Regions from separate parts of the Cytobacillus firmus genome, predicted to be linked through region 2. Evidence: riboswitches for the same ligand, from Rfam matches in the RefSeq annotation. Region 2 holds a riboswitch; each other region holds the start of a gene.
What was found. A riboswitch is a leader RNA that binds a small molecule or an ion and turns the genes downstream of it on or off. The one in region 2 is predicted to bind thiamine pyrophosphate.
Positions count from the first base shown of each region.

Region 1 (7,607 bases), 960 kb from region 2:
CTGGACGGTGCTAATCATATTCAGATATGGTGGCATATCATGCTGCCATTGACGAAGCCGGCGCTTATTACTGTAGCCATTTTCTCATTTAATGGCGCATGGAATGATCTTCTTGGCCCGTTATTATATTTAAATGATGAAAGTCTCTACACCCTTCAAATCGGTCTTCAAACCTTCAAGGGAACTGTACAGACACAATGGCATTACCTGATGGCCATGTCAGTCATGGTATTATTGCCAGTAGTGCTGTTATTTTTCTTCTTCCAGAAGCACTTTATAGAAGGTTCGAATATCGCATCAGGCACGAAAGGATAACAAAAACGGCTAAGCCATTCGCTTAGCCGTTCTTTTCATTGTATAGGGCAATAGGTTCTCCATTCCCCGTCAACACACACCTTATGGCGGGGAACATAGCATTCAATGATCACAGAATCCGGATTCAGCCCGTTTTCTTCAAGCTGGGATGATACTGAAGCTTCGGACTCAGTGTTAGCGGATGAGCAGGGATACCCGCCGCGCCATTCATACTTTGTACAGTAGTAGCATAGCTGGCCGGATGCTGTGGCTTTATCGGAAGAGACTGCATTACTTTTAGCCGCTTCTTTAATCAGCTGTGTTTTTTTCAATTCTACTTCTGTTAAATAATCAGTAAAGGTGCTGTCTTTTGAGATATCTATTTTGGTCTCTTCTTCAGATTTCAGGTCTTTTACATAAAAAGCTTTATCCTCAATAAGCCTGCTGAAATCAACCAGCCGCACTTTTAATTCCTTCCCGGACTCAAATGAGAAAGATAAAAGGGACGAGAAATTTACGAGAGCTTTTTCATCTAAGGAAATGTTTTTTTCGTTGTATTCAATTTCATATTGCACTGTCCAGCCATATTGTTTTCCTTTTTCATCAATAAGAGCTTTTGGCTGGATGGAGGCATCTTTTAATATAGAAGCTTTGAATTGCTTAAACTCATCAGATTTTAACACGGCTTTCATGAAATCTTTCTCAGTCAAACCTGCCGAATTACTTTTGGGCTGTGCAGAAACATTGCCTGAGAAAACTAGTAAAATAGTCAATAATAAGAAAATATACTTTTTCATCACATACCTCCTAAAAGTATTGTCCAATATAAGATTAACCTATATTTCCATAATTAGGAATGGTGCGATGTGATTATATTTATCTAGTATATTTTATCTAATCTAAATAAAAAACTGCCTTATGGTAAAAGCCTATTTAATGCAGATTAATCAAATATTATAGAAGCTTTTTGTGTTATCATAAAGCTTCTTAAGGGCGCTGGTGAAAGATATTTCTTTTAGTTCAGCAAGGGCACTGATGGAATGGGCCATCATGGAAGGATGGGTAGGTTTGTTTTTAAAAGGGCCCTCGAATTCCCATGGGCCGTCTGTTTCTGCCATCAATTTATCCAGCGGGTAATCCCGTACGAGGCCCTGTATTTCTTTTTCATACATGATATCTGGAGTAAAGGATATGTAATAGCCATTGGAAATCAGCCTGCTTGCTGCTGCAGTGTCACCTTTAAACCAGTGGAAATGAGCCTTTTTAATCGAATGCTTTTCCAATAAATTGCACACAATCTGTGCATCATCATAAATTGCATGGAGGACAATGGGTTTATCCTGTTTTTTTGCAAGCTTTATGAATTCTTCGAGAAGTTCAATATATCCGCCTGGGATCTTGCTCCCCTTAGGTCTCAAATAGTATGGAAGGCCAACCTCGCCAACAGCAGCCATCTGCTCTGTGTGAATCTTTATCCAGCTGAAAAGCTCTGAAATATCATGATCATTGGGCAGTACCTGTTCAGGGTGAAAACCAAAGGCAGGTTTAACAAAGGGATAGATTTCTGCAAGAGCAAGGTTTCTTTTGCAGGATTTTAAATCGCTTGAAACTGTAACAAGTGAAAGCTTAAACGGCAATTCATGAAACATTTTTTCTAAATCAATATCGCTGTACTTATCAAGATGAATATGGGCATCAATATAATTATCCATGCTGCTGCCTCCTAATGATTTTTCAGCGCATGATGAATGCTTCTTTTGCATTCAAGGAAATTTTCATCCAGAAAAATTTCCTCCATTCGCGGCCGCCCAAAAGGCACTTTATATTCTTGAACCACTTTAGCAGGCTTGCTGCCGAGTATTAATATTCGATCAGAGAGGTAAATGGCTTCTTCGATATTGTGAGTGACAAACAGAATCGTCGGCTTATGTTCATTCCAAATATCGAGAAGCCATTTTTGCATATCAAGACGGGTAAGCTCATCCAAAGCTGAAAAAGGTTCATCCAGCAGTATGATTGGCTGCGGGCTTAATAGTGCCCGGATAAAGGCGGTCCTTTGCTTCATGCCTCCTGATAATTCATGCGGAAAAGCATTTTCATAGTCACCGAGTCCGGCTTTTTGAAGCATTTTTCTGGCTGTTTCCGGATCGGGTTTCCCCATAATTTCCTGGCCAAGCAGAACATTCTGAAGGATAGTTCTCCAAGGCATCAGGGAAGGTGTCTGGGGCATATAGCTAATTGAACCGCGTTTGCCGCTGATTTCGGCATTCCCTAGCATTATGGACCCTTCCTCAGGCAGGAGCATCCCGCCAATCAGGTTAAAGATAGTGCTCTTTCCGCTGCCTGATGGACCTAAAATCGAAACAAACTCTCCTTCATTTACTTGAAAACTCAAATTGCTTAAAACTTGATTTGAATCAAAATTTTTCGTTAGAGAATTAACCGATAATTGTATCATTTCCTCCCACTCTCCCTGGACTTCCATTTAATAAGCAAACGTTCTGAAAGTAATATACCTCCAAAAAGCAGCAAACTTAACAGCATAATCGCAAGTATGGCTACAAAAACACGGTCTGTCCGAAAGGAAGAAGAGGCTAGAGTCATATAAACCCCTATTCCGGCTTTGGCTCCGAGCCATTCAGATATTACAGCACCCATCACACTATAGGTCGCAGAGATCTTTAGCCCGGAAAATAAAGATGGAAGGGAATGGGGAAGCTCCAGCTTCCAAAACAGCTGTCCTCTGCCGGCTCCAGCCATCAGCATATAATGCCTGAGATCTCCTGGAGTTTGCCGAAAACCATCCAATGCTGCAACAGTAATGGGGAAGAAGCATACCAGCGTAATGACAATAAGTTTTGGAAGTATGCCAAATCCAAACCATACAACCAGTAAAGGAGCCAGAACAATTATTGGCACATTCTGTGAAAGGATGAGAAGCGGGTAAACAGACTCTCTTATAAAAGGCAATAAGTGCAATATAACAGCTGTAAGCAATCCGATGGCAGTGCCAATGGCAAATCCACATAGTGAAAGCAGGACTGTCGATTGAAGATGCGGGCGGAAGCCCTCCCAGCCCAAAACTGCCTCCTGAATGATATCTGTCGGGGGAGGCAGGAGCCAAGCAGGGACTTCTGCCAGATTTACCGCCATCTCCCAGAGAATGAATAAAAGGAGGAGAACCGCAGCCGGCCTCCACCCTTTTCTGAATACATTGATCATGGACGGTATTTCTCCGTTAAATCACTCATTTCAATTCCAGCGGGCTGATAGAGAATCTTAACCTGTGAGATTACGTTGCTGCTGCCTTTTTCAATCATTTTTCTGTTCATGTCAGCAATGATTTTCAATAAGTGTTCTAAATCGCCTTCCATCGTTGTTTCAAGGGGATGCACTTCGTACTTAACACCGGATTGCTGAATAATACTGATCGCTTCATCAACGTATGGTATAACATTTTCCCCATCTTTTGTTTTTGGTATGATTTGAATGCTTACAAGTGCGTTTGCCATTTAATAAACTCTCCTTATTCCGGCAGGAAGTCGTTTGTAAATGCTTTGCCGGCATCTAATTCTTTATCTAATAGACCATTTTCATGCATCCAGTCTGCATAGTTTTCCCAGACCTCAAGCTTTTGTTCTCCCCATCTGGCAGCATCATCCTGATAGCGCGGGGATAGCCACTCCTGGCTCTTTTTGACCAATTCGCTGTCCAGGTCAGGAGCATTCTTTAACAAGATATCAGCTGCTTCCTCGGGCTGGTCGATTGCAAATTCATATCCTTTGGCTGCAGCATTTACAAATGCTTTGACAGTTTCCGGATCATCTTCAATCATTTTTTCACTCGTAGCCAGAACAGGCGTGTAGTAATCCAGTTTTTCTGAGTAGTCTGTGAGGTAGACCATATTAATCTTTTCCCCCCGAAGCTCAGCTTCTACACCTGTCCATCCGTAATAAATCCATGCGAAGTCTATATCTCTTTTAACCGCCGTAAAAAAGTCTGCATCTCCCATGTTCACAATTGACACCTTATCAGCATCGGCATTTTCCTTCTTCATTAGGGAGTCAATTACTGATTTTTCTACAGGAGCTCCCCACCCGCCATACGTTTTTCCTTCAAAGTCTTTCGGTGATTTAATGTTTTTTTCAGCAGGGGATGCAAAACCGGATGTATTGTGCTGAATAACAGCTGCTATCGATACCAGAGGCACACCCTGAACACGTGCTTCCGTAATGCTTTCCTGATAGCTGACACCGAAATCAGCCTTGCCTGATGCCGTCAATTGATCTGCGCCTGCTTCACCTGGCATGATAATTTCGACATCGAGCCCTTCTTCTTTAAAATAGCCTTTTTCTTTTGCCGCATATAAGCCAGTATGATTGGTATTTGGCGTCCAATCCAGTACGACAGTAACTTCCTTCAATTCTTGTTTGCTGCCTGCATCTTCATTTCCAGTCTTAGCATCCTGGCCGCTGCCGGCACAGCCGGATAGCAACAGAAGCGCAGTAATAACCGCAATACATTTTTTCATAGAGAAACCTCCCAAAAGCTTTTATGTAATAAGGAAAGTTGATATTAGTCTGCCCTGAAAAATAAAAAACGCCCCGGCATAATACCGGGACGCATATAAAAAACATTTTATTATGTTTAAGAATATGTTCCCTACGCCGGTATTAGCCAGATCAGGTTCAAAGGGTCAGCATCTTAAGGATGAAGTCTCAACCGGCACACCGGTTCCCCTACATTTCTTGCTATTTAATTTTAACAGGCATGAATACTTTCCATTATTTATTATAGCAGACAATATCAAAATGGACACCCTTTTGAAAGTTATTTCATTTCAATAGTCCGGCTCTCTTTCCAGGTTTTGAATTTCTCAATTTCACCTGTAATCTGGCTGACGGCAAAACCAAGTACTGCTGCATCATCGAGGATACCCATTCCAATTAGAAAGTCTGGAACCAGGTCGATAGGAGAGACAAAGTATAGGATGGATGCAATAATAAAGATAATTGATTTTTTGGAGATATGCCGGTAATCGCCTTTTGACCATGCCTTAACTAAATCGATCAGCAGCTGAAACTTTTCCCATATATCACTTAACGAAGATTTGTTTTTCTCAGCTTTAAGTGTAGCCTTTTTTAGAAGTCCTTTTGTTTTTTCGGGATCATCCGCATAGCGTTGTGCCCTGGAAGAAAATTTTTTATAGCCGTCCTTATAATCTTTCGTTTCTATTTCAGGCATAGCCATCACTCCTATATTGATAATTCGTAAAAACAGTTATAATCTATTATTTACCGCATACCTGACATGACATAAACATTTAACCAGGAGAAAAAAATGGAAATACCCTTCAAACCTGTGAAAATATTTTAGTGGGAGCTGGTATTTATGCTTGAGAAATGGCTGAAGGAATCAAATTATACAGTAATACTACCTGGAGCAGGTATGTCAACTGAAAGCGGGCTGCCTGATTTCAGGTCAGCCAATAATGGTTTATGGAACGGGAAAGATCCTGGGAAAATTGCCAGTACTGAGGCATTGAATGAAAATGTGAAAGAGTTTATAGAATTTTATCGGCACCGGGTAATCGGGCTCAAGGAGTGCAGCCCTCATAAAGGCCACTATATTCTTGCTGATTGGGAAAAGAGAGGCGTTTTAAAGAGTATTATCACCCAGAATGTGGATGGATTTCATCGGCTGGCAGGGAGTGAAAATGTATCAGAGCTTCATGGGAATCTGCAGACACTCCATTGCCAGCAATGCAAAAAAGAGTTCCCGGGCGAGGGATATTTGCATGGACACGTTCAATGTAATTGCGGGGGGCTGCTTCGTCCTTCAGTAGTTCTGTTTGGGGAGATGCTGCCTGAGCAGGCTTTAGATTTTGCAGCGGAAGAATCAGAAAAGGCAGAACTATTTATTGTTCTGGGGTCATCCCTGACTGTGACACCAGCCAATCAGTTTCCGCTGATAGCAAAACAAAACGGAGCAAAACTGGTTATTATTAATATGGAACCCACTGATTTTGACTTTTATGCTGATGAAGTGATCCATGAGCGCAAAATTGGTGAAGTTCTCGAAGAACTTGATCGTGCCTTAGTGCAGTGGGAGAATCAGAAATTATAAAAACTATGATTTTTTGAGCCAATCCCCTATAATGGACAATGAACATGATTACTGCTGTTTCAAGCGATATGATATATAAGGAGTGTTCAGCATGTTATCAAACATCGGTATTCCAGGCTTAATTCTCATCCTGGTTCTTGCTCTTATTATTTTTGGTCCTAAAAAACTTCCTGAAATAGGGAGAGCATTCGGGGAGACCTTAAAAGAATTTAAGAAATCTACCCGTGATCTCACTAAAGATGATGATGATGATAAAAGAAAATAGCCTAATGGTTTAGAAACCGGCTTTGCAGACGATTAGTCTTCGAAGCCGGTTTTTCTATTTTATCGCAGTCTAACGGGCAGTAAGACTCCCACTTCAAGACTCAGAGGAACCAAAGGAGGATAAGTGGGGGTCAAACTGCCCGTAAAGGCCCGATTGGTGAGATACAGTGAAACTTGCCGACGCGCAAGCAGAGGCTTAGTTGAACCAATCGGGTTCGTAGTGTCGATTGATCGAAGCGCTAGCGGAGATCTTAGCGACACTAGAACGCGACTAACAATCAGTGGGGGATAAGGAAAACCCCCACTGATTGAAGTTTCACTTTATGGCTTTCGAACCGAGTGAAAGGGTATAGAAAAGAAGGAAAAGAAAAAAAAGTTGACTAACATGTATATACAAGATAAAATGAAAGCGTAAACAGTTCATGTATATACAAGTTAGTTTGTGTGTAATGGATAGATGTATAAAAATCGAGAACGATAATAAGAACCTTATAACTGTTTTTTTCTTTAATATGAAAACGGTAACAGGAGGAGAGTGTAGAATGGCCACAAATAAAGAGTCAGCAGAGCAAATCGTAGAAGCTATCGGGGGCAGGGATAATATCGCTGCGGCCACTCATTGTGTAACAAGGCTGCGTTTTGCATTAAAAGATGAAGGAAAAGTCAATAAAGAAAAGCTCGAAGATATTGATATTGTAAAAGGTTCATTTTCTACCAATGGACAATTCCAGGTTGTAATTGGACAAGGCCTCGTTGATAAAGTATATAAAGAAATGACAGATGCAACCGGTATTGGCGAATCGTCAAAAGAAGAAACCAAAAGTGCAGCTGCCGAAAACTTAAATCCTCTGCAGCGTGGAATTAAAACACTGGCTGATATTTTTATTCCAATCCTCCCGGCTATCGTAACAGCTGGTTTGCTG
Region 1 is NZ_CP098323.1:1,463,657-1,471,263, forward strand. Features, by position in the region: gene NAF01_RS07650 (carbohydrate ABC transporter permease) at 1-315, shown strand, start outside; gene NAF01_RS07655 (hypothetical protein) at 351-1,091, opposite strand; gene NAF01_RS07660 (TatD family hydrolase) at 1,242-2,006, opposite strand; gene NAF01_RS07665 (ABC transporter ATP-binding protein) at 2,018-2,752, opposite strand; gene NAF01_RS07670 (ABC transporter permease) at 2,749-3,516, opposite strand; gene NAF01_RS07675 (thiamine-binding protein) at 3,513-3,806, opposite strand; gene NAF01_RS07680 (ABC transporter substrate-binding protein) at 3,821-4,825, opposite strand; TPP riboswitch at 4,937-5,045, opposite strand; gene NAF01_RS07685 (YkvA family protein) at 5,125-5,538, opposite strand; gene NAF01_RS07690 (NAD-dependent deacylase) at 5,686-6,420, shown strand; gene tatA (twin-arginine translocase TatA/TatE family subunit) at 6,512-6,685, shown strand; gene treP (PTS system trehalose-specific EIIBC component) at 7,227-7,607, shown strand, end outside.
Region 1: linked by a shared signal. The riboswitch ahead of NAF01_RS07680 (ABC transporter substrate-binding protein) and the one ahead of thiC (phosphomethylpyrimidine synthase ThiC) in region 2 are both predicted to bind thiamine pyrophosphate.

Region 2 (7,607 bases):
TCCATCAGCAGGGATATCCCTTCAAAGGTCACCTTTTCATCAAATGAGTTTACCTTAACCGTCGCGCCAACTACCAGCCTGCCAGATTGCTTTGGAACGATATAGCATCCGTGTGAAAAGATCGTCCCCTGTACAAGAGGTTTTTCAACCTTGACCGAGAAGCACTCGCCTTTTACCGGAATAATTGGCAGCGAAAGACCCGTTCTTTCAAGAATCTCCCTGCTCCAGGCCCCCGAAGCAACAATAACGGAATCTGCCAGAAATTCTCCCTGGCTGGTTCTGACCCCATAAACCTTTTCATCTTTTAAAATAAAATCTATTACATGTGTATACTCATAAATTTCTGCGCCGATGGCTATCGAAGCTTTTGCAAAGGCTAGGGACAATTCATATGCCTGTACCTGTCCGTCATTCGGTATATACATGGCCCCCCTCAATTTGTTTGATACGAAGGGTTCAAGTTTGATCAGGCTATCAATTGGTAACCATTCGGCCTGCTCACCTGCTTTTTGCTGGATTTCTATCAATCTTTTTAATGCCAGCTCCTCTTCTTTATTAGCCGCTACTTTATATACACCCTTATTTTGATAGCCAATATGAACTTGTGATAAATCTTCCAGTTCAGGAATCAGGCTCTGGTACATGGAGCGGCTTTTGCATGCCAGCTGGCATAGCGGGCCATCTTCTGTCAGTTCCGTTTGGGCTCCTAAAATTCCAGCTGCAGCTCCGGAAGCCTTGCCGGCTATTTTTCCCTTATCCAAAACGGCCACTTTATACCCTCTTTTAGCCAGTTGAAAAGCAATGGAGCTTCCATTAATGCCTCCACCTACTATAACGGCGTCAAATATTTTCCTCATCTTTCCCCTCCTCATTAAACTTATTTAAAAAGAGCTTTGCTGCCTCTGCAGGGTCCTTTGCCTGCAAAATCGCCGACATTACAGCAATGCCGTCTGCTCCAACCTCCAAAACCTCGGTGACATTTTCTGGTTTAATGCCTCCAATTGCCAATACAGGAATTTCTACTGCCTTTTTAAGAGCCTCCAGTGACCCAGTGCCCCTTGGCGGAACTCCCTTCTTGGAATCGGTTTCAAATATGTGCCCAAACAGGATATAATCAGCCCCTTGTTTTGCAGCCTCTTTTGCTTCTTCAAGAGAATGTACGGAACATCCGATGGGTATATCTGGAAAACGCATTTTGACAACATGGACTGGAAGGCTGTGAAAAGCAAGATGTACTCCTGTTTTATATGTCCAAGCAACATCCACCCGATCATTTATAACAATTTTATGAATGGGGACTCCCTCATTACAAAGCAGCTCAACCCCTTCATATAGCTCCCTTGAGGTTCGATGTTTTTCCCTCAAGTGGAACTTGTCTGCAAAGGGTTCTACTTCACCTGCTATTTCAGCAAAGGCCTCTAGAGAAAGCTTTCCATCTGATATAACATGCAGACACTTTTTCATAGAGGATGCTCCCATGCTATTTTTAATTTTGTGCAAATAAAAAACCACCTTCTAAATAGAAAGCGGGGTATGAGGCCCTGGAATATAGACCCGATACTCCACTTCCCTACGCTGGAATTCATGCCAGATCAGGTTCCAAGGGTCTTAAGCTTTTGCTTTAATCTCAGCCTGCAAACAGGCACCCCCAGCGGATATAATTTCTATTAAACTATAAAAAGACTACTGATAAATGTTTCCCCCGGCCTTATTAAATTCCTCAGCTTTCTCTTCCAGTCCCTTTTGTATCGCTTCGTCGGTTTCAAGCTGATGCTCTTTTGCATAATTCCGGATATCCTGAGAAATTCTCATACTGCAAAATTTTGGCCCGCACATGGAACAAAAATGAGCTGTTTTTGCCCCTTCAGCCGGCAGTGTTTCATCATGGAATTCCAAAGCGCGCTCAGGATCCAGGGAAAGATTGAATTGATCTCTCCAGCGGAATTCAAAACGGGCTTTTGACAGGGCATCATCCCTTTTTTGCGCTCCAGGATGTCCCTTAGCCAGATCTGCAGCATGAGCGGCAATTTTATACGTGATGACACCCTCGCGGACATCGTCTCTATTCGGCAAACCCAAATGTTCTTTAGGGGTAACATAGCAAAGCATTGCCGTCCCATACCAGCCTATCATGGCAGCCCCGATTGCAGAGGTAATATGGTCGTATCCCGGAGCTATATCAGTCGTAAGGGGTCCGAGTGTATAGAATGGTGCTTCTTTACAGATTTCCAATTGTTTATCCATATTCTCTTTGATTAAATGCATTGGAACATGGCCAGGTCCCTCGACCATTACCTGTACATCATGTTCCCAGGCAATTTTCGTCAACTCCCCAAGTGTTTCGAGCTCTGCAAATTGAGCCTCGTCATTTGCATCTGCAATCGATCCCGGCCGCAGTCCATCCCCCAGGGAGAAGGCCACATCATAAGCTTTCATGATCTCGCAGATTTCTTCAAAGTGTGTATATAAAAAGTTCTCTTTATGATGATGCAGGCACCATTGGGCCATAATGGATCCGCCTCTCGACACAATTCCGGTCAAGCGTTTTGCTGACAGCGGTACATACCTCAAAAGGACACCTGCATGAATGGTAAAATAGTCAACCCCCTGCTCTGCTTGTTCGATTAAGGTATCCCTGTATACTTCCCAAGTAAGATCCTCAGCAATGCCATTAACCTTTTCAAGTGCCTGATAAATGGGAACGGTACCGACCGGAACGGCAGAATTTCTGATAATCCATTCACGTGTTGTATGAATATTTTTTCCAGTTGAAAGATCCATAATCGTATCGGCGCCCCAGCGTGTGGCCCATGTCATTTTCTCTACCTCTTCTTCAATAGAGGATGAAACAGCCGAGTTTCCAATGTTCGCATTAATTTTCACATGAAAATTCCTTCCGATAATCATTGGCTCTGTCTCAGGATGATTGATATTGGAAGGAATAATCGCCCGCCCTCTTGCTACTTCAGACCGCACAAATTCCGGCTCCATATTTTCCCGAATGGCTATAAACTCCATCTCCGGGGTAATAATTCCCTTTTTGGCATAGTGAAGCTGGGTGACATTCTTCCCTTTTTTCGCTCTCAATGGCTTGCGGTTTAAGCCAGGAAAGACTTTATGATTGGCACGCGGATCATCTTCATTGAGGTAGCCATTGTCCTCGGGCTTTACTTTCCGCCCATCATATTCTTCTACATCCGCCCGTTCCTGAATCCACCGGCTTCTCAGAGCGGGAAGCCCTTTCTTTAGATCTGCCGTATATTGAGGATCCGTATATGGTCCGCTCGTATCATATACACGAACCGGCTCATTGACTTCTTCACCAAACGTTCCGGCAGTGGGGCTTAATACTATCTCCCGCACCGGAACCTTTATATCAGTCCTGGATCCCTTCACATATACTTTTTTGCTGCCAGTAAAGCTCGACATAATAGAAATACTCTCCTGATTTAAAGAACTTGCAGTCATTGATCATCTCTCCCTTATTAAAAAATATAAGGACGAGACCTGGAACCGAGGTAGTGCAAGATATGTAAAAAAGCCGGTCCACATAATGATGGACCGGCTTAACCGCAGATGTCTTTGCACAAAGAAACCTTTGCACATTCTAACTTCCCCACGCTGGTATAATCCAGATCAGGTCCAAAGAGTCAAGAAACTTTAGCGCGTTTCTTTCTCAGCCCAAGCTATTGGGCACCCCTAGTTATTGCTATTTAATTCTATTTTAGTATACATAATTCTGAAAACAAATAAAAGGGATTTCTATAATGTGTATGAAAAAGCTTCCGTTTTTCCCGCTAGATCACTTGTATTCCTGCAGCTGAATACTCCACGGCTTAGACATTCAAATTCTTGAAAAAACATACAAAAACGCCTGCCATTAGCAGACGTTTTTCTACATGTATTAGATGTGTATCATCAATTAGTTCTCTTCAGAACCCCCATCGTTCATATCCATATCACTTTCATCCATGTTTTCTTCATCGTGTGGAGATTCTTCATTCATGCCGGGTTCCTCCATATCCGACTCCTCTGATGTGCCTGGATCCTGCATTTCACTATCTTCATTATTGTTTTCTTCCATTTGATTATCTTCCAATTCCACATCTTCCGTTTCCGGCGGCGGCTCCTGTTCATCTGTCCCGCACCCTGCCAACAATAATCCTGCACCCAATGGGACTGAAAGCAAAAGCTTCTTATATTTCATATGTTGTCATCTCCTTTGGCAGTATTATGTTTCTTAATATGAACTTACCCTTTATCAAATTGGATAAACAAGTGCAGGTTAGCAGGATTTTTTCATTTACTTGCCACCCAAAAGCCCCCTTACGATTAAATCCCCAATATCTGCAAATACTATCCCTGCCACAATTACAGGAGGTTGATTGATGAAAGTACTTATCTCCCTTATATTATTTAGCTTCCTGGGAATGTCTCTGGGAGAAAAAAATCAATGGGATCGGCAAGGCCTCTCTGAGGATTATCATGGCCATATTGAAGATCGCTCAGAAGGACCATACAAGAGAGTCCAGCTGCTGGGAATCAATGATTTCCATGGCCAGCTGAATGTGACCCGGCAGATTAACGGCAGACCAGCAGGACGTGCAGATTATCTCGCTGCGTATTTGCGCCAGCGTGCCGCAGAAAATGAAAATACCATCCTGCTTCATACTGGAGACATGATAGGAGCAAGTCCTCCTGTATCCGCCCTCCTGAAGGATGAACCGACCATTGAATTTTTGAATAAGATGGGGTTTGACATTGGCACCATCGGCAACCATGAATTTGATCGGGGTTTGGATCAGCTTCTTCGCTTACTAAATGGCGGTAGCCCTTCAGCTGCAAAGAGCTACCCTGGCTCACGCTTTCCATGGATTGCAGCCAATGTTATCAGTCAGAATTCTGGCAAGCCCATCCTTCCTCCCTATAAGATTTTAAATGTCAGCGGGGTCCCAATAGGGTTTATCGGTGTGATCATGAAACAAACACCAAGCTTATCTGCACCAAATAGTGTGAAGGGTCTTACCTTCACTGATGAAGCGGAAGCAATCAATACGTATACCCGGGAACTTAAAAAGCAAGGAGTAAGAGCCATTGTGGTACTGGCCCATGTTCCCGGCAAATCAAAACCAAATGGAGAACTAGCCACGGGCCAGCTAATAGAATTGGCCCATCAAGCAGATGACGAAGTTGATATTATGTTCGGAGGCCACAGTCATGCTTATCTGAACAGTGTGGTGGATGGAAAGCTTCTCGTGCAGGCCTATTCATATGGCACTGCCTTTTCAGATGTGGATATCGAAATAGATCCCCGGACAAATGATATTGTCCGTAAGCACGCAGAAATTGTAAATGTTTTTCAAGAGAATACCCAGCCTGCCAGCGACATAACCAGGATGATCGAACACTACGAAATGAAAGTAGAACCCGCTGTGAACAGATATATTGGCACTGCTGCCTTTTCCATCACAGCTGCACGAAACAGAAGCGGCGAGTCCGCCCTGGGCAATCTTATTGCCGATTCCGAGCGGGCAGCGATGAACACAGATTTCGCTTTCATCAATCCTGGGGGCATCCGGGCAGACATTGACGCAGGCCGTGTTACATGGGGCAACTTATATGTCGTCCTTCCATTCAGCAATCAATTGGTTAAAATGAACCTGACAGGAAGCCAAATCCGTGAAATTCTCAATCAGCAATGGCAGCCTGATACTACCCGAATCCTTCAGATCTCGGGCTTCACTTATAGCTGGGATGACAGAAAGCCTGCCGGCAGTAAAATACAGGAAATCTATTTGCCCAACGGAACAATGCTTGATCCGGATAAGAAATATTCAGTTACCGTAAATACCTATCTCGCAGATGGCGGAGATAATTTTACTGTATTCAAAAGTGGTATAAGCAGAGTGACGGGACCAATGGATATTGATGCACTGGAGAAATATATACAGCAGCTCCCTCAGCCGTTTAGTTCTGCAATTGATGGACGCATAAAGAGAATAGACTAAAAAGGACAGCCATGACTGTCCTTTTTTTCTTGTCTATTTAATACTAATAAGGGGATCTGACTCATATCTTTCCAGTAGGATCAAATGAAAGGAATAGGATAATGAAAAAATATATTTATTTCCTCATGCTGTTCGGTATCTTTTTTCCATTTTTTCATAAGACAGCCATTGTTTATGAAAACTGGAGATTGTGCACCACTGCTTCTAAACTAATCGGGATCCGGCTCTATGGACTGGATTCCATGAGAAACCTCCTTATATCAGCATTGGCGGCCCTCGTTGCTTTCTATTTTACGCAGCTATTTATTAGATGGGACAGCAAATATAAAAGCTAGTATAACCGCTATTCATAAATCGTAAATTGCGGTTTAGTCGGATGGTCAATGACAAGAGCCTCATTAGGAAATTTTAATAGCTTTTGATACAAAACAAGATCCCCCATGCAGCCAACTGTCAATATTGCTCCCAGGACCGATAATCCAGGCATATTAAACACAACCCCCAGAATAAGCGGCAATAAGCCAGTCGGAATGAATGGCAGCATTAAAACCTTTTTCATTTGCTGAACTGTTACTGGCTGTTTGGCATGAGCATAAGCCACACCCATTTTCAAATTGACTCCCCAGGACATTTCCTTCCAGGGAACACCGCCAATATAGTGAAAACCCGCCAAATGAATGGCTTCATGCAAAATAACGATAGCGACCATGCCAGCTAAAAATAATAGCATACCTGTGAGGTCAAAAGACATTTCCCCACTGCCATAAAACACAGCATGTAAAAAGAGTACCCCAAATATAAGCACCATCGTTGTAAAGAATAAATAAATCTGCAGCTTGATCATTGAAACAGTAACAACTGTTGCTTTTTTATTTTCCACTTTTTTCACCTCATCAGAATTGGTCAATACCCATACCTACGAATCAAGCAACAGCGAAGTTTCAGATTTTTCCATTACCTGATTTTCCCCTTCTTTTGCCTCAGTCTCATTTTTTCATAATGTCCAGTTTCTGCCCAAATGGACCTAAAGTAGCGAAAAACACTGTTACCGTCACTGATAGACTTGTATAATCAAGGCAAGAAAAAATGAAAGGACTGTGATAAGGAAAGTGCTGTATATCTGGGATATTGAAAAAATCATTTTACATACATTGAACGAACAACGCCTCAATATAAATTATGAGTTCAGCAATTCACTCGCTTCGCCTATGAGCTACAATGTTTCAACGAATACAATAAAATTTAACTACCTGAAGGTGAACGGCTACATAGCCAAAATCAATTTTAAAATAAAAGAGACAAATGAGAACCTGGTAAAATTAATGCTTTACCATGAGATCGGCTATTATCTGGATTTCAAGAAAAACAAACATGACATCAGAACGCTTATGTACGGAGAAGATGATGAGAAAGAACAGCTCATGGCTGAAATAGAAAAAAACTCCTGGGATTATGGGAGGGGTATTGTACCTGAACATCTGGTCAATGCCTATGATCAGTTTAGGGAATTGGATAAAGAGTTCAGTTAAAAAAGATTTTTAAATCTTGATTTTATTAATAATAATGGGAACCTCTAATTCACTAGGTTCCCTAAAATTT
Region 2 is NZ_CP098323.1:503,936-511,542, reverse strand. Features, by position in the region: gene thiO (glycine oxidase ThiO) at 1-857, opposite strand, end outside; gene tenI (thiazole tautomerase TenI) at 841-1,464, opposite strand; TPP riboswitch at 1,551-1,660, opposite strand; gene thiC (phosphomethylpyrimidine synthase ThiC) at 1,684-3,468, opposite strand; TPP riboswitch at 3,597-3,711, opposite strand; gene NAF01_RS02690 (hypothetical protein) at 3,923-4,207, opposite strand; gene NAF01_RS02685 (bifunctional metallophosphatase/5'-nucleotidase) at 4,389-6,008, shown strand; gene NAF01_RS02680 (hypothetical protein) at 6,110-6,343, shown strand; gene NAF01_RS02675 (DUF3267 domain-containing protein) at 6,352-6,888, opposite strand; gene NAF01_RS02670 (hypothetical protein) at 7,118-7,537, shown strand.

Region 3 (7,607 bases), 730 kb from region 2:
CATGATGATTGCAGAAATGAACAAAATCATCATGAAGCCTCTTGAAGACCTTTATGGTGCAGCTGAATAATACCATGAGAAAACTCCCGGAAATTGATTCCGGGGTTTTTTTTATAAGAAAAAAGCATCTTCGTATATTAAACTGAACAAGGTTTGGGTACCTTTATGATAGATATCGATTTAATGAAAGGGGCAGCACATTGAAAAAAGCCATTTTTTTGGACCGGGACGGCGTTTTGAATGAGGTTCTATCAGACAGGGTGAAATTCGTTAACAAGCCGGAGCAGTTATATTTACTGGAAGGGGCAGCAGAAGCTGTGGATGAGCTGACCAAAGCCGGTTATGAAATTTTCGTTGTGACCAATCAGGGCGGCGTGGGGCTCGGTTTTTTGAAAGAAAGGGAGCTAAAGAGAATTCATGAAAGGCTGCAGGAGCTTGTCTCAGCAAAAGGCGGACATATTAAAGAGGTCGCCTATTGCCCTCATAAGCCGAAAGCAGGCTGTGAATGCCGCAAGCCAAATGCAGGCATGCTGGTGGATTTGGCTGAAAGGCACAATCTTGATCTGACTAAAAGCATTATGGTAGGCGATCATGAACGGGACATTGAGGCGGGTAAGAAGGCAGGCTGTAAAACTGTTTTTATCGGCTCTGGTCCAACAAGTGCCGATATCCAGGCGTCATCTCTTCTTGAGGCTGTGGAAGATATATTGGATATGCTTAAATAGGGTGAAAAGCCGCTTCCGGGATCAGCTGGAAGCGGCATTTTATTTTACTATGATTTCGCTGAAGGACTATCGTGCTCCGCCAAGCTGCTGCTCAGCCATTTGCACAAGGCGCTTCGTAATTTCTCCGCCTACTGATCCATTTGCTCTTGAAGATGTTTCCGGGCCAAGGTTCACACCGAATTCTGTTGCAATTTCATACTTCATTTGATCAATTGCCTGACTGACTCCTGATACTAAAAGCTGATTAGAATTGCTGTTTCTTGCCATGTAAATCATCTCCTTGGTGTAGTTTTCTTGATTGTTACAATTATAGCTTTAGGAGAGTAAATAAGATTTATTCATAGTTATTTATGGTACTTTATGGTATTTTTAAATGTAAGAAATTTGCTGGTATGTCTCCAAATCAGCTTTGAGCACATAAAATGGAGCTAAACGCGCACATAAAATTGCTCCTACCGCACATAAAAAGATTCTATCCGCACGGAAATCAAGAATTGTCTGCTAAAGTTCGCCATTGTAAAGCTGCAGAAACCCGAATAGCCATGAAATATAGGCACTGCCCAGTACTGCTCCTATAAAGAAGGTAAAATATGCCCAATCTTTCCAGGAAACAGAGATTTTATGATAAAATTCCCGGTTTTTATCTCCGGTAAACCCTTTTGATTCCATAGCCATCGCTGTCCTTTCAGCTTTACGGATCGCTCCGGCAAGGAGAGGAACTGCATACCTCTTAAGCTCAGCCATTTTTTCCGAGAGTTTTCGGGCTTTGGGTACTCCCCTGATCCGGTGGGCGCTTCGGATAATCTCAAATTCTTCTTTCATTAATGGCAGGAACCGATAGCCTGCCATGATTCCATATGCAAGCTTTGGAGAGAGCCGGCATTGCTGCATTAAACTGAGCAGAAACTCTGTCGGCTTTGTGGTTAAAATGAAAAGAAGAGACAGAGAGGTAAAGCTTAAAACTCTCATTCCAAGGGAGAGGGCACGCAGAAAGCTCTCCTCAGTCAATGTGAATATCCCCCATGACCAAAGGATGGTTTCTCCTTCAATCGTTTTAGAAAAAATCAGAGCTGACCAAATATATATTGCAGCCATAAAGATAAATGGCGTGAAAAGCAGTATCCATCTTTTGAATGAAACTCTTCCAAAAATAAAGGTGGCTGCTGCAGTCATCACTAAGGTCAGAAAAGGTGTAACCGGATCAAAGAAAACCGATAGAATTAACACACAGACTATGACAGTGAATGCTTTAATGCTTGGGTTAAATTCATGTAAGAACAAGCTTTTTCCCCCTTGCAATGGACCCGATATCGTTCCTGAGTTTTTCTAGGTAAGGAACCTTTAGGGAAGCAATCTTCATAATCTCATCTTTCTTCCATAATGCATCTGGCAAACCATCGTAAATCTTCTCTCCTTCTGAAAGAACAATCACTTTGTCCGCATAGGAATGGAGGATTTCCATGTCATGCGTGATCATCACCACGGAACCTCCACTTTGGATCTTTGTTTCCAATAGCTTCATAAGCTCCCCGGACGTCCTGGCATCCTGTCCAAAGGTTGGCTCATCAAGGAGGAGAAGCTCCTGATCATTCACAAGCACCGATGCGACACTAAGCCGCCGCTTTTGTCCCTGGCTTAAGGAAAAAGGATGCAAGTCAGCACATTGGAGCAAGTCCACTTGAAGCAGAGCAGCCTGAACTGTTTTTTGAATATCGGCATCAGGAATTTGTTGTATTTTTAGGCTGAAGGCTATTTCATCATAGACAGAGTCTGCAATAAATTGATGCTCGGGATTTTGAAAAACGTAAGCTAATTTCTGTCTTAACTCCTTCTCCTTCCATTGGGAAAGGGAGCTGTCATAAAATAGTATATTGCCCTTTGAAGGAGGATATAGTCCAGCCAGCAGTCTGGAAAGTGTTGTTTTTCCTGACCCATTTGAACCGGCAATTGCCACAAATTCGCCTTTTTTTACAGAAAAACTAATATTTCTTAGCAAGTCCTTACCAGCTTTATTAAACGTTAGATTCTCTGCTGATAGGATAATCTGCTCTTCATGAGCTTGGTGTTTTTTCTTCCGGTTGTCTAAAATCTGAAGTGCACAAAAGGGATTTGCTAATCCGGCGATTAATTCCCGATCAGACAACGGGAGCTTTTCCCCTTTGTAAATACCTTCTTTTTTTCCTAATAGGCCGGCTCTAACCGCGCTTGGCAGCCAGATGCCCTCATGCAGTAGTTCTTCTGCATATTGATTAAAGCATTCTGCCGTGCTTCCATTAAATAAAATTTCACCTTCCTTGTTTAGGACCACGCACCGATCGGTCAAATCAATCCAATCATCCAGCTTATGCTCAATTATTAGCAGGGAAAATGCCTGGTTCTCTTTAAGCTCTTTGATTATGCGTGTAAGTTCATAGCTTGAAGCCGGGTCCAGATTTGCTGTCGGTTCGTCCAAAATCAGGATATCCGGTTTTAATGATAAAACACATGCCAGTGCAAGCTTTTGCTTTTGGCCCCCGGAAAGGGTGTGGATTAAGGAATGTTTATACGGCAAAAGATGAACAAGCTCCAATGCTTCATCAATCTTACTCTCTATTTCTTCAGGAGGTGTTTTCATATTCTCAAGCCCAAATGCCAGCTCATCCTCGACTGTGGTCATGCAAAATTGGCTTTCGGGGTCTTGAAACACAATGCCAATGTGCTGATTAATTTCGCCAGGGCCGAACTCCTCCAGCATCTTTCCCTTGAATGAAATGGTCCCGTCCAATTTGCCATCAACGGCCTCCGGATATAATTTATTTAAGCAGAAAGCAAGTGTGCTTTTTCCCGAGCCGCTTGGGCCCAGCAATAGAACTGCTTCCCCTGGATAAAGGCTGAATTGCACATCTTTTAAAATAGGTTTTTTCACATCTTCATACCTGAAGGAAAGCTGTTCAGTTTTTAATATGTGCCTATTATGCTGTAATTCCATTTTCCGGTTTTCCCCTTTTTAGCTCTTTTCCAATAGGAAAGCTGTTTAATGCCCCTGTTTTCGCAAGGCTTTCGCTTAGCCATTTGCCTAGCAATCCAGCTAATAAAGCACCGCTGATCAGCCTCACAAAAAACATAGCCGTAACATAACCGGGTGAGAGGGCCGCATAGCCGGAAATGAAATAGCCCCAAATAAAACTAGTAACAGATGAGCCCATTCCGGCAGCAATTAAAACCCATGGCCGGTAATTATTCCATTTCGTGGCCGCAAAAACAGCTTCTGCTCCAATCCCCTGAATCATCCCTGACAGTATCAGGCGGGGACCAACTGCGTTGCCGATCATGACTTCAATGGCTGCAGCGATGGTTTCCGATAAAAAGGCTGCTCCGGGTTTTCTGATTATGTAAGCTGCGATAATTGAAACAATAAACCAAATGCCAAAAATAAGATCATATCCAATTAAGCCGAACATTCCATATAGCACGTTGCCAAATTGCAGGAATACCAGATATACAACTGCAAACACGACAGCGAGTACAGACAGGACAATGACTTCTCGAAGCTTCCACTTTTCAAGCATATTACTCAGTCTCCTTTTTGGATGGACTGTTGGCAGACATATTCACTGTCATAACAATATGTGTAGAATCGCTTTTCTTGCAGTTTTCAAAAGCATCCTCCAGTGTTTTAAAAACAGCGTGTGCATCTCCATCCAGTCTTGAAGCATAATGCACTCCTTTAGTAAAAGTTTCCCGATTCTTTGCGAGCTCGACCTGGTTCATAATGACGTTCATGTAATCAGGAATCCCCATCGGATAAAGGGCAAACTGGACAGCGACTTCCTGGCTGATTCCTGCTGCTGAATCTTCATTCGCCCGTTCCTCATTTTCAGCAAGATAAGCATCGCCCGCAGTATCACCGGGACATCCATTTGAAAAAGTCCCGTTAAACACTACATGGTCCCCATGCTTAACTGTTTCAAGATAAATAGCTTTGACCACATCGAAAACATGAATGGACCTGCCTCGCACACAGGTGCTCACATCATCTGTTTCCATCCATACCTTGCTCGTGTCCACTTCTTTTAGAGCTGACAAAATAACCTCCGCAAACCTGTCAGTCATTGGGTAAATTGAAAACCTGCACCCTGTAATTTCACTAGTTCCACATAAAAAATTTTCCTGCATTTTGCCATCCTCCTATTTTAGTTTTAATGAAAGGCTATTTTCGCAAAGTTTGTTGCTTTTTGTATCTTATTTACTGAGTTGATTGGAGCGGAAGGTGCGAGACTCCTGCGGGAGTAGCTGGACAGGTGAGACCCCGCAGACGCGAAGCGTCGAGGAGGCTCACCGCTCGCCCCGCGGAAAGCGAGCAGCCTGGAGCGGAAATCAACGGACAGCATTAATAGGCCAAAAACAACAATTTATACGAAAAGAGCCTAATGAAAATAAAAAACTGCATTCCCATAAGGAAATGCAGTTGAATGATATCAAAACACTAGAAATGATAGCCGTTCACCTGCACTTCCCCACGCTGGTATTATCCAGATCGGGTGATAAGAGTCAGAACGGATTGTTCCTCTCAGCCAAAAAGCTCCCCTAGTGCAAAATAAGATATGCAGTTTTTATTGACTCCATCTTAATACGGAGCATCCAAATTGTAAATGACTAATTTATAATTCTTCAAATCAATTGATCTATGAAAACAGATAAACGCCTTCACTAACACAGATAAGCTATAAAAAATTTCTGCATTGTCCATGTCATGTTCTATTCCAGTCCTTCTCTTCATAAAAGTGTAATAGGACAATTTTACACCGAGAATAGGGGGCAAATTGGATGATATACAGAATGCTTGCTTTAAACATAGACGGAACATTACTCCAATCAAATGGAAGACTTCATAAATCAACAAAAGAAGCGATTGAATATGTGCAGCAAAAAGGGATCTATGTAACACTTGTTACGTCCAGAAGCTTTCCATCCGCGAAAAAAGTGGCTAAAGCATTGAAAATCAATTCTTTGCTGGTCACACACAGGGGGGCATATATTGCAGCTTCTCAGGAAAAGCCGATTTTTGTAAAAAGGATTCAGGAAGATGAAACGTTTGAAATCGTGCGCCTGCTTGAAGGCTTTACCTGTCAAATCAGGCTGGTGCACGAAAAATATTCCCTTGCCAACAAAACGAAGCTCAATACCAACATGCTTGCTAAAACTGTTTTTACAACCGGCGATCCCATTTTTTATTCCCAGCAGTTTGTGGATTCATTAAGTGACACCATTTTAGATGAGCCGGTCACACCGCCAAAAATTGAAGTGTACTTTGAAGATAAAGAAGACCTTGAGGATGCTAAGACAGCCATTTGGGGCATGTTTGAAAATGTGGAAGTCATTAAACTGAATGATCTGAGGATGGACATTGTTCCTGCCGGAGTTTCAAAGCTGAATGGTTTGCTCTATTTATGCGAGCACCTTGGAATTTCCAGAAATCAAATGGTCGTCATAGGAGATTCTGGAGATGATCTGGAAATGATTGAAGCCGCCGGTCTGGGTGTGGCAATGGGCAATGCCCCGGCAGAGGTAAAAAAAGCAGCAGACTGGCTGACACGATCCAATGACCAGAGCGGCGTAAGCTACATGGTTAAAGAACATTTCCGCAAACAGCATCCGATCGATTTCCTGAAGAAAATGAATCTGCTAAAATAAAATGAATGAAAGAGAGTCCAGTCAGGCAGATTGGCTCTCTTTTTGATTTAGGGCATTGGATAAAGAGATAGATAGAAAAAGAGTGAATTAAATAAAGTGTTCCAATAGGATTCACTTCCCTGATATTGACCTTGTTTCCCCATTTCTGTACACTAAAAGGAGTTTGTCAACATGAATAATAAAGACTCTGCAGCTGCCGTCAGTGAGATGAAACACCGGCAGATTTATTATAATTTCTAAAAAAAGGTGATAGATTTGAACATTTCAATTTTAGGCATACAGGATGAACGGTTCCATCGGCCGCTTCGGCTGATCGGGAACCTCTTTTTTGAAGAATGTGAAGTGGTGCTGGGTGAGAATGCTGCAGCAGATCTGACCATTTCTTTTCAGCTTGAGCAGGGAGAACGCATTAAAGCCATTGCAGAGCTTACTGATAAAGACAACAGGAATCTTACAGCCAATTTTGAAAAGGAATTTGTTCCGGCTGAGTCTGACAAAGAGACTTTCAGACAAGTGAAGAATGCAGTATCACATGTATACCTGACTGTTTTGCAGGACTGGACTGGCATTACCCAGAAGTGGGGTATCCTGACCGGAGTACGTCCCACAAAATTGCTTCACCGTGCCATGCAGAATCAGACACCTCTCCAGGAAGCTCATCAGCAGCTGAAGGAAGAGTACTTGATTACAGATGAAAAAATTCAGCTTATGCAGAATATTGTAGACCGGCAGCTTGCTGTTGTGCCGGATCTTTATGACTTAAAAAATGAGGTAAGCATATATATTGGCATTCCGTTCTGCCCGACAAAGTGCGCGTATTGTACTTTTCCTGCCTATGCGATTAATGGCAGGCAGGGTTCTGTTAACTCATTTCTTGGCGGCCTTCATTTTGAAATACGCAAAATTGGTGATTGGCTGAAAGAAAATAATGTGAAAATTACTACTGTCTATTATGGCGGAGGGACTCCGACAAGCATTACGGCAGAAGAGATGGATATGCTTTATGAGGAAATGTATGAATCTTTTCCAGATGTAGAAAACATTCGGGAGGTCACTGTCGAAGCAGGCCGTCCGGATACGATTACACCTGAAAAGCTTGAAGTGCTTAAAAAATGGAATATTGACCGTATCAGCATCAATCCTCAGTCCTATATTCAGGAGACCTTGAAAGCAATTGGCCGTCACCACACAGTAGAAGAAACCGTGGAT
Region 3 is NZ_CP098323.1:1,233,715-1,241,321, forward strand. Features, by position in the region: gene NAF01_RS06520 (YlbF/YmcA family competence regulator) at 1-70, shown strand, start outside; gene NAF01_RS06525 (D-glycero-alpha-D-manno-heptose-1,7-bisphosphate 7-phosphatase) at 201-725, shown strand; gene NAF01_RS06530 (alpha/beta-type small acid-soluble spore protein) at 792-992, opposite strand; gene NAF01_RS06535 (energy-coupling factor transporter transmembrane component T family protein) at 1,227-2,006, opposite strand; gene NAF01_RS06540 (ABC transporter ATP-binding protein) at 1,993-3,693, opposite strand; gene NAF01_RS06545 (ECF transporter S component) at 3,677-4,273, opposite strand; gene NAF01_RS06550 (YkoF family thiamine/hydroxymethylpyrimidine-binding protein) at 4,275-4,880, opposite strand; TPP riboswitch at 5,202-5,303, opposite strand; gene NAF01_RS06555 (Cof-type HAD-IIB family hydrolase) at 5,532-6,398, shown strand; gene NAF01_RS06560 (coproporphyrinogen III oxidase) at 6,654-7,607, shown strand, end outside.
Region 3: linked by a shared signal. The riboswitch ahead of NAF01_RS06550 (YkoF family thiamine/hydroxymethylpyrimidine-binding protein) and the one ahead of thiC (phosphomethylpyrimidine synthase ThiC) in region 2 are both predicted to bind thiamine pyrophosphate.